DNA from 3 places in the Paenibacillus sp. CMM36 genome. Region 1 is predicted to be linked to each of the others. Evidence: predicted binding sites of a transcription regulator. Region 1 holds the regulator's gene; each other region holds the start of a gene.
What was found. Region 1 encodes LexA, which represses DNA repair genes until DNA is damaged. Its sites were predicted from a motif close to CGAACATATGTTCG; they were not measured.
Positions count from the first base shown of each region.

Region 2: a site for LexA is predicted at 1,629-1,642, ahead of addB (helicase-exonuclease AddAB subunit AddB). Genes of this name have one in related genera too.
Region 3: a site for LexA is predicted at 1,172-1,185, ahead of recA (recombinase RecA). Genes of this name have one in related genera too.

Region 1 is NZ_JBSEDY010000004.1:23,332-26,618, reverse strand. It holds gene ACWA2B_RS09690 (GNAT family N-acetyltransferase) at 1-284, opposite strand, end outside; gene ACWA2B_RS09685 (hypothetical protein) at 513-653, opposite strand; gene ACWA2B_RS09680 (hypothetical protein) at 694-858, opposite strand; gene ACWA2B_RS09675 (hypothetical protein) at 1,094-1,396, opposite strand; gene lexA (transcriptional repressor LexA) at 1,680-2,306, opposite strand; gene ACWA2B_RS09665 (LysM peptidoglycan-binding domain-containing protein) at 2,493-2,861, shown strand; gene ACWA2B_RS09660 (DUF896 domain-containing protein) at 2,970-3,176, shown strand.
Region 2 is NZ_JBSEDY010000009.1:158,139-161,425, reverse strand. It holds gene ACWA2B_RS18305 (class I SAM-dependent rRNA methyltransferase) at 93-1,472, shown strand; gene addB (helicase-exonuclease AddAB subunit AddB) at 1,709-3,287, shown strand, end outside.
Region 3 is NZ_JBSEDY010000018.1:59,868-63,154, reverse strand. It holds gene ACWA2B_RS24615 (competence/damage-inducible protein A) at 1-1,013, shown strand, start outside; gene recA (recombinase RecA) at 1,255-2,316, shown strand; gene ACWA2B_RS24605 (regulatory protein RecX) at 2,512-3,261, shown strand.

The sequences.
Region 1 (3,287 bases):
TCAATTAGAGCATAGCCATTCCAATTAGTACAAAGTTTAATTTTCCCAACACAGTCGTTCTCATCATAATATAAAAAAATAGATTTTCCTTGTTCATTAATATAACTGATATCGACGTCATCATCCTCATACTGTTTAAAATATGGTTCGGGAAAACTTTCTTCTATATATGACCAAATGTTGTTCTCGTATTTAGGTATAATTTTTCCTGACACAATAAAGCCGTTATTCTCATTTGACTTTTTAAAATCCCCCATATTTGAAAGTGACATTTTAATTATCATGGCTTGTCTCCTTCTGGTTTAATTTCTCTATGCACATTATTCTAAAAGAGAACCACTTTTTCCTGTCTGTTAGATTTATAAAAGAGTAAAATAGTAGCGACTGTTCAACTATGTGTGATATTTACGATCTCGTCCGCTTGCTTAAACGATTCATAGCAGTAGTTAGGTGTGCTGCTTAACACAAAAAAGCAGGAAGAATTTCTCCCGCTTTTTGCATGAAAACGATTATTAACGTCTGCGTTGTCTATCGTTTACGCTAAACAAATTAACAGCCAGTGCGTTACCTCTTGCACGCGCAGTGGCTCTTTGATTGGAACGGATGTTCAATCTTCTTCTTCTTAAATCACGTCTGCAATGTCTTCTGCTCATAATATCACCTCCCTTCAAGAAATGAAGGTGCGGTTGAATCTTAGTGGCGTTTATGCTTACGCTTGGAAATTTTGATATTCAAGGCATTGGTTGCTAGTGCATTTCCGCTTCCTGTTTTAGCAGCTGCGGCTTGAAAGACTTTAACGACCAGATATCTGTTTTTCCCGATGCGATGCTTATACGTTTTAACTCTATTTCTGATCATCTGCATATCTCCTTTGCTTAGTTCTGCTATATATATATGTCAATTGTGATAGTAATGTATCAGCATAAATCTATTAGAAGCAAAAAGAAGCTAGTACCTATATCCCTAAAGGTTAACAAAAAAACTCATGCGAACCTGTCTTCGCCTTTTCAACTTTACGTTGCAGGAGATGTTACAGGCAGGTCGGCATGAGTCTAATGTGTAGAATAAAGATAATATGCAGTTTGTATGAAAATTATTTACTATTAAGGGTGTTAAGTTTTTTTTCGTAGTACGCCTCTTGGACAAGAATATGATTCAGTTGTTCTGAGAGCTGTTTATATTCTTGGCTGGCCTCTGGGTAATTATTTCTTTCGGAAATTACAGCTTCAAGTTGCTTTTCTAAATACCTGAAATGGATGAGTATTTGTATGTACTGAATACGATCGTAGGTTGTTATGTGTGATTTCTCTTCTGCATACAAATGATCCATTGTTGGAACTGCACAGCTTACGACGATAAATATCATAACAAACGCTGAAATTATTATTTTTTTCATTTAATTCCTCCTACAGGGCTATGAATAATTAATATACCATATTTAGCTAAAAGAAAGAAAGATCTATTAGTTTTGCCCACAACAGTATAGCTGTTCAAGATCAGTGGGGGATTATTTGAGACGATGAGGCTGATTTTATAGTAGATACAATAGGAATAGGTTGCTAAAAGGAAAGAATAGTTGTGAGATACATAGTAAGCATGATAACAATACAAAACCGGCTTGCCCTAGGCAGCCGGTTTTGTATTAGGGGATAGAATAACGGGGAAGGAAGAACGAGAAATCAGTGGAAGTCCCGGAAGAGTCCTACAACTTTGCCCAAAATACTGACGTGTGTCAGACGAAGCGGTTCAAAGGCTGGATTTTCAGGTTGAAGCCGGATATGATCTTTTTCTTTGTAGAAGGTTTTAACTGTAGCTTCGTCTTCATCTGTCATAGCTACAACAATATCGCCATTATCAGCGGTCTGCTGCTGACGTACGATTACATAGTCTCCGTTAGCAATCCCAGCCTCAATCATGCTTTCGCCTACAACAGATAACATGAATATTTTATCCTCACCAACAAAGTGTTGGGGAAGAGGAAAGTAATCTTCAATATTTTCTGTCGCCGTAATAGGAAGACCAGCGGTTACTTTGCCGACGACGGGGACACGACTAATGGAGTAATTAATCAAGTTGCTGTTATCCGATTCGTCTTGACCGAGTAACTCAATAGCCCGTGGTTTTGTAGGATCGCGGCGAATGAGTCCTTTTTTCTCTAAGCGATCCAAATGACCGTGAACCGTAGAACTGGAGGCCAATCCGACAGCCTCGCCTATTTCGCGTACAGAAGGGGGGTATCCCTTTAGACGCACTTCATTGCGGATAAATTCAAGAATGGCCTGCTGGCGGCTCGAAATCTTAGACATACCGTATCAACCCCATTTAGTAACGTTTGGGAAAATTATAGCATAGAACCTCCGTTCGTACAAACATAAGTTCTAAATAATCCCTAAAAAAATTGCGAACTTTTGTTCTCTTTTCTATTGAACAAAACAAACGTTCGTGTTATATTGTGAAAACATAAGAACAAACGTTTGGAGGACACAACCATGATGAAATATAGCACCTATCAAAGTATTTTTCCAATGAATATAGAAAATTTACAGGAGACCCGAAAAGAGGGTAGGGCGCGTTTTATGCAGATTATTACCCATACTCTTTTACTTAAGCTTCTTATTATAGTGATTGTTGCTTGGATTGCAGGAGCAGGTGTACTTACGGTTTTCGCGGCTCCTTCAGCTTCCAAGGAAGAAGTGACTAAACTGACAGTACAACCTGGGGATACGTTGTGGCAGATTGCCGCGAATCATAAACCGGAACGAATGGATACACGAGTATATATAGAAGGAATTGTGCGGATTAACGGTTTAGAGGATCGGGGAGTGCAGGCAGGTCAGGTACTCAAGCTTCCTGACTTATGATCTATAGACTATTAGAGCTTGTCAGGGAGCGTAATGCGGGAGCCTTGACAAGCTCTTTTCTACATGTCAAAGTGTATTATATCTTTGCTTTTATGGAGGGGACACAATTTGGATATAGACAGCTTGGTACAGCGCATTAATGAATTAGCGCGCAAAGCAAAATCCGAGGGATTAACAGAAGAGGAAACCACAGAACGTGCCAATCTTCGGGAAATTTATTTAGGTAACATTCGTCGTAATTTTCGGCAGCAGCTAGAAACGATTGAATTTGTGGACGATGATACATCGAAGGGAAATGACGGGCTGAAGCATTAATGTTGTTAAAGCGCCCAAGCCTGCAATTTGCCTTTTGTTTTAGGTACCTCTCATGGTATCTATATAGATCAGCTTTGAGGCAATTGTTTTAATGTAATATATCTGGGAAGG
Region 2 (3,287 bases), on a different contig from region 1:
AGCGATCGTAAGATCAAATGATCCGCAGAGCCGCGCCCCTATCGAACAACGTTTTAACACTTTGAGTAATCCAAGAATGGGAGTGAAGGATTTTGCCTTCAGTAATATTAGAACGCAGCCGTAAAAAAAGGCTGGAGCACGCACACCCTTGGGTGTTTAAAAACGAAATAGCCAAGATCGAAGGAGACCCAGAGGCAGGCGATTTGGTCAGTATTGTTAACCATCAGGGGCGTTATTTGGCGACAGGTTACTATAATCCGGCTTCACAAATTACAGTGCGTGTGATGTCCTATGAGCCGCTGGAAGCGATGGATCAAAACTTTTTTGCCCAACGCTTTCGCAAATGTCTGGAGCACCGCGAACGTTTTGTGACCGGGGGAGACGCTTATCGGTTGGTGTACGGCGAGGCTGATTTTTTGCCTGGACTGATTGTAGACCGTTTTGGTGATGTGTTGGTTGTGCAGCTGTTAACGCTTGGCATGGATCGGCGCAGGGAAGAAATCAGGGATGCGCTCGTTGAAGTAGTGGGTCCTGTTGGTATATATGAGCGCAGTGATGTATCCATCCGAGAGCTGGAAGGATTGAAACAAACGAAGGGTCCTTTGTACGGTGATTGCCCGCGTCATGTAGTGGTGACGGAAAATGGCCTGCACATCAAGGTTGATATCGTAGAGGGCCAGAAGACGGGTTATTTCTTTGACCAGCGTGAAAATCGTGCGGCCATAGCACCGTTGATGACAGGTTGGGGAGCACGTAGTGGAATTACGCTACAAGAAGTTGCTACAGACTCAGGGGACGCTGCCACAACGGTCATGAAGCCAGTGAATAAAAGTGGTAAGGTTGTTGAATTCCCATTCTGGGACGGCGCAACCGTATTGGAATGTTTTTCACATACGGGAAGCTTTACGCTCAATGCCTGTAAATATGGTGCTAAAAAAGTAACTTGTCTTGATATTTCTGAGCATGCGATTGAAAGTGCGCGGGACAATGTCAAGCTGAACGGTTTTGAGGAACGCGTCGAGTTTGTCGTCGACGATGCTTTTCAATATTTGCGCAATCAGGTGAAAGGTGTAGAGGAACGCAATGCACGAGCCGGGGGCAAAGGAGATACGTCTAAGCCGCTGACAGCGGGTGGCGGACGCACCTTTGACGTGGTCATTCTTGATCCGCCAGCCTTTGCCAAAACGAAGAACGCTGTCAAAGGGGCTACACGTGGATATAAAGATATCAACCTGCACGGGATGAAGCTCGTTAATGAGGGCGGCTATCTGGTGACAGCGAGTTGCTCGTTCCACATGCGGCCGGAGTTGTTTTTGGACACCATTAAGGAAGCAGCGGCAGATGCCGGCAAAATCCTTCGTCTGGTAGACTGGAGAGCAGCTGGTAAGGACCATCCTCAAATTTTGGGTGTGGAGGAAGGCCATTACTTGAAATTCGCCATCTTTGAGGTGCGCAGCCGGACACAGTTGTAGTTTCATACAAAGTCAAAGTCAATCGCCCTTTTGGTGATTAAATAGGTAAAATAAACTCGTTTTAGGTATAAATCAGTCCTGTAGAGAAGGCGTGCACCAAGCCAATCTGCGGGACTGATTTATTTTTTAGAGGGAGAAAGAATTGCTACAACATGGCAAACGTACGTTCTTTTCTCTCTTGCCTGATATGCTATACTGTTTAATAGAATGTTGTTCGTTGGAAAGGAGGCCGCATCATGTCGGTCCGTTTGTTGATTGGCCGCTCTGGGAGTGGTAAAAGTACGTTAATCCGCAATGAAATGACGTCTATGTTACGCGAGGAGCCGCTAGGTAAGCCTATGCTGTTACTTGTACCGGAGCAATCGTCATTTGCTTCTGAGCATGCGTTACTTACAGAAGCCGGAAACGGTATTCAGGGGTCGGTGCGCGCCCAAGTGATGGGATTTCACCGTCTTGCCTATTTAGTTATGCAGGAAACTGGGGGTTCAGCGCTGGTGCCTGTAACGGAAGAAGGCAAGAAGATGCTTTTATATAAAATTATTCGTCGTCGCAAGGATGAACTGAATTTGTTTAAGGATTCGGGAGACCAGCTCGGCTTTGTGGATCGGTTGAATACATTGTTCACGGAGCTAAAGCAGTATGGAAATGATACTCGGTCTGTACCCGAGCAACTGGAGCGAATGAACGCTGCTGGAGAGTCAACTCCGATTTTGCGCGGCAAGCTCAAAGATATCAGTCTAATCTACGAGGATTTTGAACGAGAGCTGACGCTTAAATATATTGACGGTGAAGATACGCTGCGCATGCTGGCAGAACAGATTGCAGAGTCTTCCCTTGTGCGTGGAGCAGACATTTGGATGGATGGCTACCGTAGGTTTACACCACATGAATATAAAGTGGTGGAGCAACTTATGCTGCATGCCTCTTCGTTGACAGTGGCGCTGACTTGCAACCGCAGCTACGAGAGCGGACAGCTTCCGCATGAGCTGGATTTGTTTCATCCTTCGGCGGCTACGTATGTAAAGCTCAAAGGAATGGCAGACGAGCTGATGATAGAGACGCAGACACAATTACTTCGCCCTGATCCGCCGCCGAGATTTAAGGAGCGTCCGGCGTTGGCGTATTTGGAGGCTAACTTTGAATATCGTACAGGGTTACGGAATCAGGAACAACGGATGCGGCTGCAGCAGCTACGAGAGCAGTGGACAGAAGAACAGCCGGAAGGCATAAAACTGTATGCTGCAGCGAATCGCCGCGCTGAGTTGGAAGGGGCTGTACGCGAAATGCGTCGTTTAGCCCGAGATGAGGGCGCGCGTTATCGGGAGATGGCCTTGTTTGTGCGTCATATTGAAGATTATGAGTCATGGGTGGAACCGATATTCAAACAATATGAGGTTCCAGTATTTCTGGATCAGCGGAGAAGTGTATTGCATCATCCCTTAGTGGAATTGATTCGGGCTTCACTGGATATCGTGCAGCGACGCTGGCGATATGAGGATGTATTCCGTGCGGTCAAAACAGATCTTCTCCTGCCGCTGGATGGTCGGGTGAGCCGCGAGGAGATGGATCGTCTGGAAAACTATGTACTGGCCTGCGGAATACAAGGTAGCCGTTGGACAGACGGTCGCCCGTGGCAGGCTGTGCCCAGCTTGTCACTGGAGCTGGAGGAGCAGGAACGGAACCGTAGGCGGGATGAAACGTTGGATTTGATGGAGCTGTGTCGGGATGTAATCGTGACGCCTTTACGTGCGTTTGAGAAACGTGTGGGCAAGGCACGAACTGCACTTGAGAAGTGTGAAGCGGTATATCTGTTAC
Region 3 (3,287 bases), on a different contig from region 1:
GGCGAAAATTGCACATAGATCGTCTTGCAATGGACAAGCTAGATCAATTTTTTCGTAACCGTGGGGTAGAAATGACCGAAAATAACCGCCGGCAGGCGCTTTCTATTGAAGGTGCTACTCCGCTTGAAAATGAGACAGGGCTAGCTGTGGGCGACGCAATTGCACAGGATGGTAAATTTTATGTAGTTTTGCCTGGACCTCCTAAGGAACTCAAACCGATGTTTGCAAACCAGGCCAAACCTTGGTTGCTTCAGCAGGCATTGAGCGGTGAGGAAACGCCAATTTATTCAAAAATGCTAAAATTTGCAGGGATTGGTGAGTCAGCTCTTGAAACCCGTTTGTTAGATCTGATCCAATCCCAGACAGACCCCACGATTGCTCCTTATGCCAAGGAAGGGGAAGTCACGATCCGTATATCCACCAAGGCGGCCAGCGAAAGTGAAGCATTGATTAAGCTGACGGCTACGGAAGTAGAAATTCAGCAGCGTCTTTCGGAATTTATGTATGCAAGCGAAGATGTTACGCTGGAGAAGGTTATCGTAGATCTAATGGCCAATCGCGGACTCACTGTGAGTGCGGCAGAAAGCTGTACAGGTGGACTGCTGATGGAACACCTCACTTCTATACCTGGCAGTGCTACTATGTTTCAAGGTGGCATCGTGTGCTATTCCAATGAAATGAAGATGAAATTACTCAACGTGCCTTGTGATTATTTAGAGGGGGATCAAGCGCCAGGTGCAGTGAGTAAGGAAGTGGCCCTTGTGCTTGCAGAGCAGGCGAGAATGATCATGGACAGCGATTTTGGACTTTCAGTTACTGGTGTAGCCGGACCTGGGTATTCCGAACGTAAGCCAGTCGGTCTAGTGTATATTGGCATTGCTGAACGCGACAAGGAAACGGAAGTACATGAACTGAGACTGAGTGGTAACCGCGAAACAATCCGACTGCGATCAGTCAAAGCGATTCTGTACAGATTGTGGCGCAGGCTGGTAGAGAACGAGAAACTCTCTTAATCATCTATGTACAGTGTGGGTCGTAGAGTTGTTTTAGATAGATATTCATGATATAATCACCTTATCGGAAGAACCGTTGCAAAGCCTTTTGCCAGCGGTTCTTTTTTTGTTTTAAGAGACAGGTGTAATTACAGAAGAGAGCTGTGTGAATAAAAAAACGAATGTATGTTCGAAAAAATGCTTGGCAAGCGTGTCAAAACAAGGTATTATTAAAGTACAAACAATGAAGGATGTGAGTTTATTGTCAGATCGTCGTGCTGCGCTGGATATGGCGCTCCGTCAAATAGAAAAGCAATTTGGTAAAGGTTCCATTATGAAGTTGGGTGAGTCTACCCACATGCAAGTGGAAACGATCCCCAGTGGTTCGATTGCTTTGGATATTGCGTTAGGAACGGGCGGCTTTCCAAGAGGCCGGGTTATTGAAATATACGGACCGGAATCATCCGGTAAAACGACAGTAGCTCTTCACGCTATCGCAGAGGTGCAAAAAACAGGCGGACAAGCCGCCTTTATCGACGCCGAGCATGCGCTTGATCCGTCGTATGCAAGCAAGCTGGGTGTCAATATTGATGAGTTGTTACTATCGCAACCAGATACAGGAGAGCAGGCGCTTGAGATTGCCGAAGCCCTTGTACGTAGTGGAGCAGTAGACATTGTAGTTGTTGACTCCGTAGCGGCACTTGTGCCGAAGGCAGAGATTGAAGGCGAAATGGGAGATTCCCATGTCGGTCTTCAAGCACGTCTGATGTCGCAGGCATTGCGTAAGCTGTCTGGAGCCATTAACAAATCGAAAACTATTGCTATTTTTATTAACCAGCTACGTGAAAAAGTAGGTGTTATGTTCGGTAACCCTGAAACAACACCAGGTGGACGTGCCTTGAAGTTTTACTCTACGGTACGTTTGGATGTTCGTCGTATTGAAAGTTTGAAAATGGGTAACGACATTGTGGGTAACCGCACACGTATTAAAGTCGTGAAGAATAAAGTTGCCCCTCCATTCCGTCAGGCTGAAGTGGACATTATGTACGGTGAGGGCATTTCCAAAGAAGGTAGCTTGATCGATATCGGTACGGAGCATGACATTGTCGACAAGAGTGGAGCTTGGTATTCCTACGAAGGTGAGCGCCTTGGTCAGGGACGTGAGAATGCGAAGCAATTTTTGAAGGAAAATCCGAACATTGCTAGTACGATCGAGCAAAAAATTCGGGTGGCAAGCAATTTGATTACGACGGTTGCTCCGCCTACAGAAGAAGAGTTGGCACAGCAAGCCAAGGAAGAACAGGAATTGTTGGAGCTTGAATAAAGCTTGGTGAATCCTGATTTGTGAACTGGAGCCAGGGTTATGGCACAATCCGGTTGAATAGCATGATTCTGATGCCCTGCACAGTTGTGCAGGGCATTTTTGCATCAATTAAAGCTGCTTTGTCAGCGGAATCTAACTTTTGCGTAGCAGTTGTCCAAAGACTGCTTTCGTGAATTTCAAAGTGAGGGAAACATATTGCAGTTGGACGATGAAGATGAATATTCTGCGGAAGCAAATAAGCAACAAGAGATTTCTCTTTTTCCGGATCATGAGGAATTGATGATTACTAGGGTAGAGCAGGGACAGGGACGCAAACGTGGACGCTATATCATTCATTTTGGCCCGTATTCATTGTCTGTATTAGAAGATGTAATGATCAAGTACAATATGTTCAAAGGAACGTCATTCGTCAAAAAAGAACTGGAAGATATTGTTCTGGCAGATGAAAAGCAACAGGCCTATGTACTCGCGCTTCGATATTTGGGGCGAAAGCCTCGCACACGTCAGGAAATTGCCCAGCGTTTGGTGCAAAAAGAACTGGATCAGTCTGTTATTGACGAAGTAATGGTCCGACTGGAAAGGGAGCAACTCGTGGATGATGATTTGTACGCCCGCCAATGGGCAAGGCAGCGTATAACTAGCCAACGTAAGGGGAAGATGTGGGTTAGGCAAGAACTCCGTCAGAAAGGCATCTCTAAAGCCTCTATTGGGGAAGCGTTAGGTGAAATCACCGATAATGAGGAGTGGGAGAGTGCTTTGACGATCGGACGTAAGAAATGGAATCAGGTACGTGGTGATATAATGGAGAAAAAAAGGAAAACCTACCCTTTTCTCATGAGACGCGGATATTCGGGGGATATGACACGCCGAGTGGTCAATCATCTCACTGCGGCCGAGCATGACGCTGCTTCAGATGACGAGGAATTGTTGCAGTGGGAGGAATAATTGCCAAACGGCTGCTGAACCTTGGG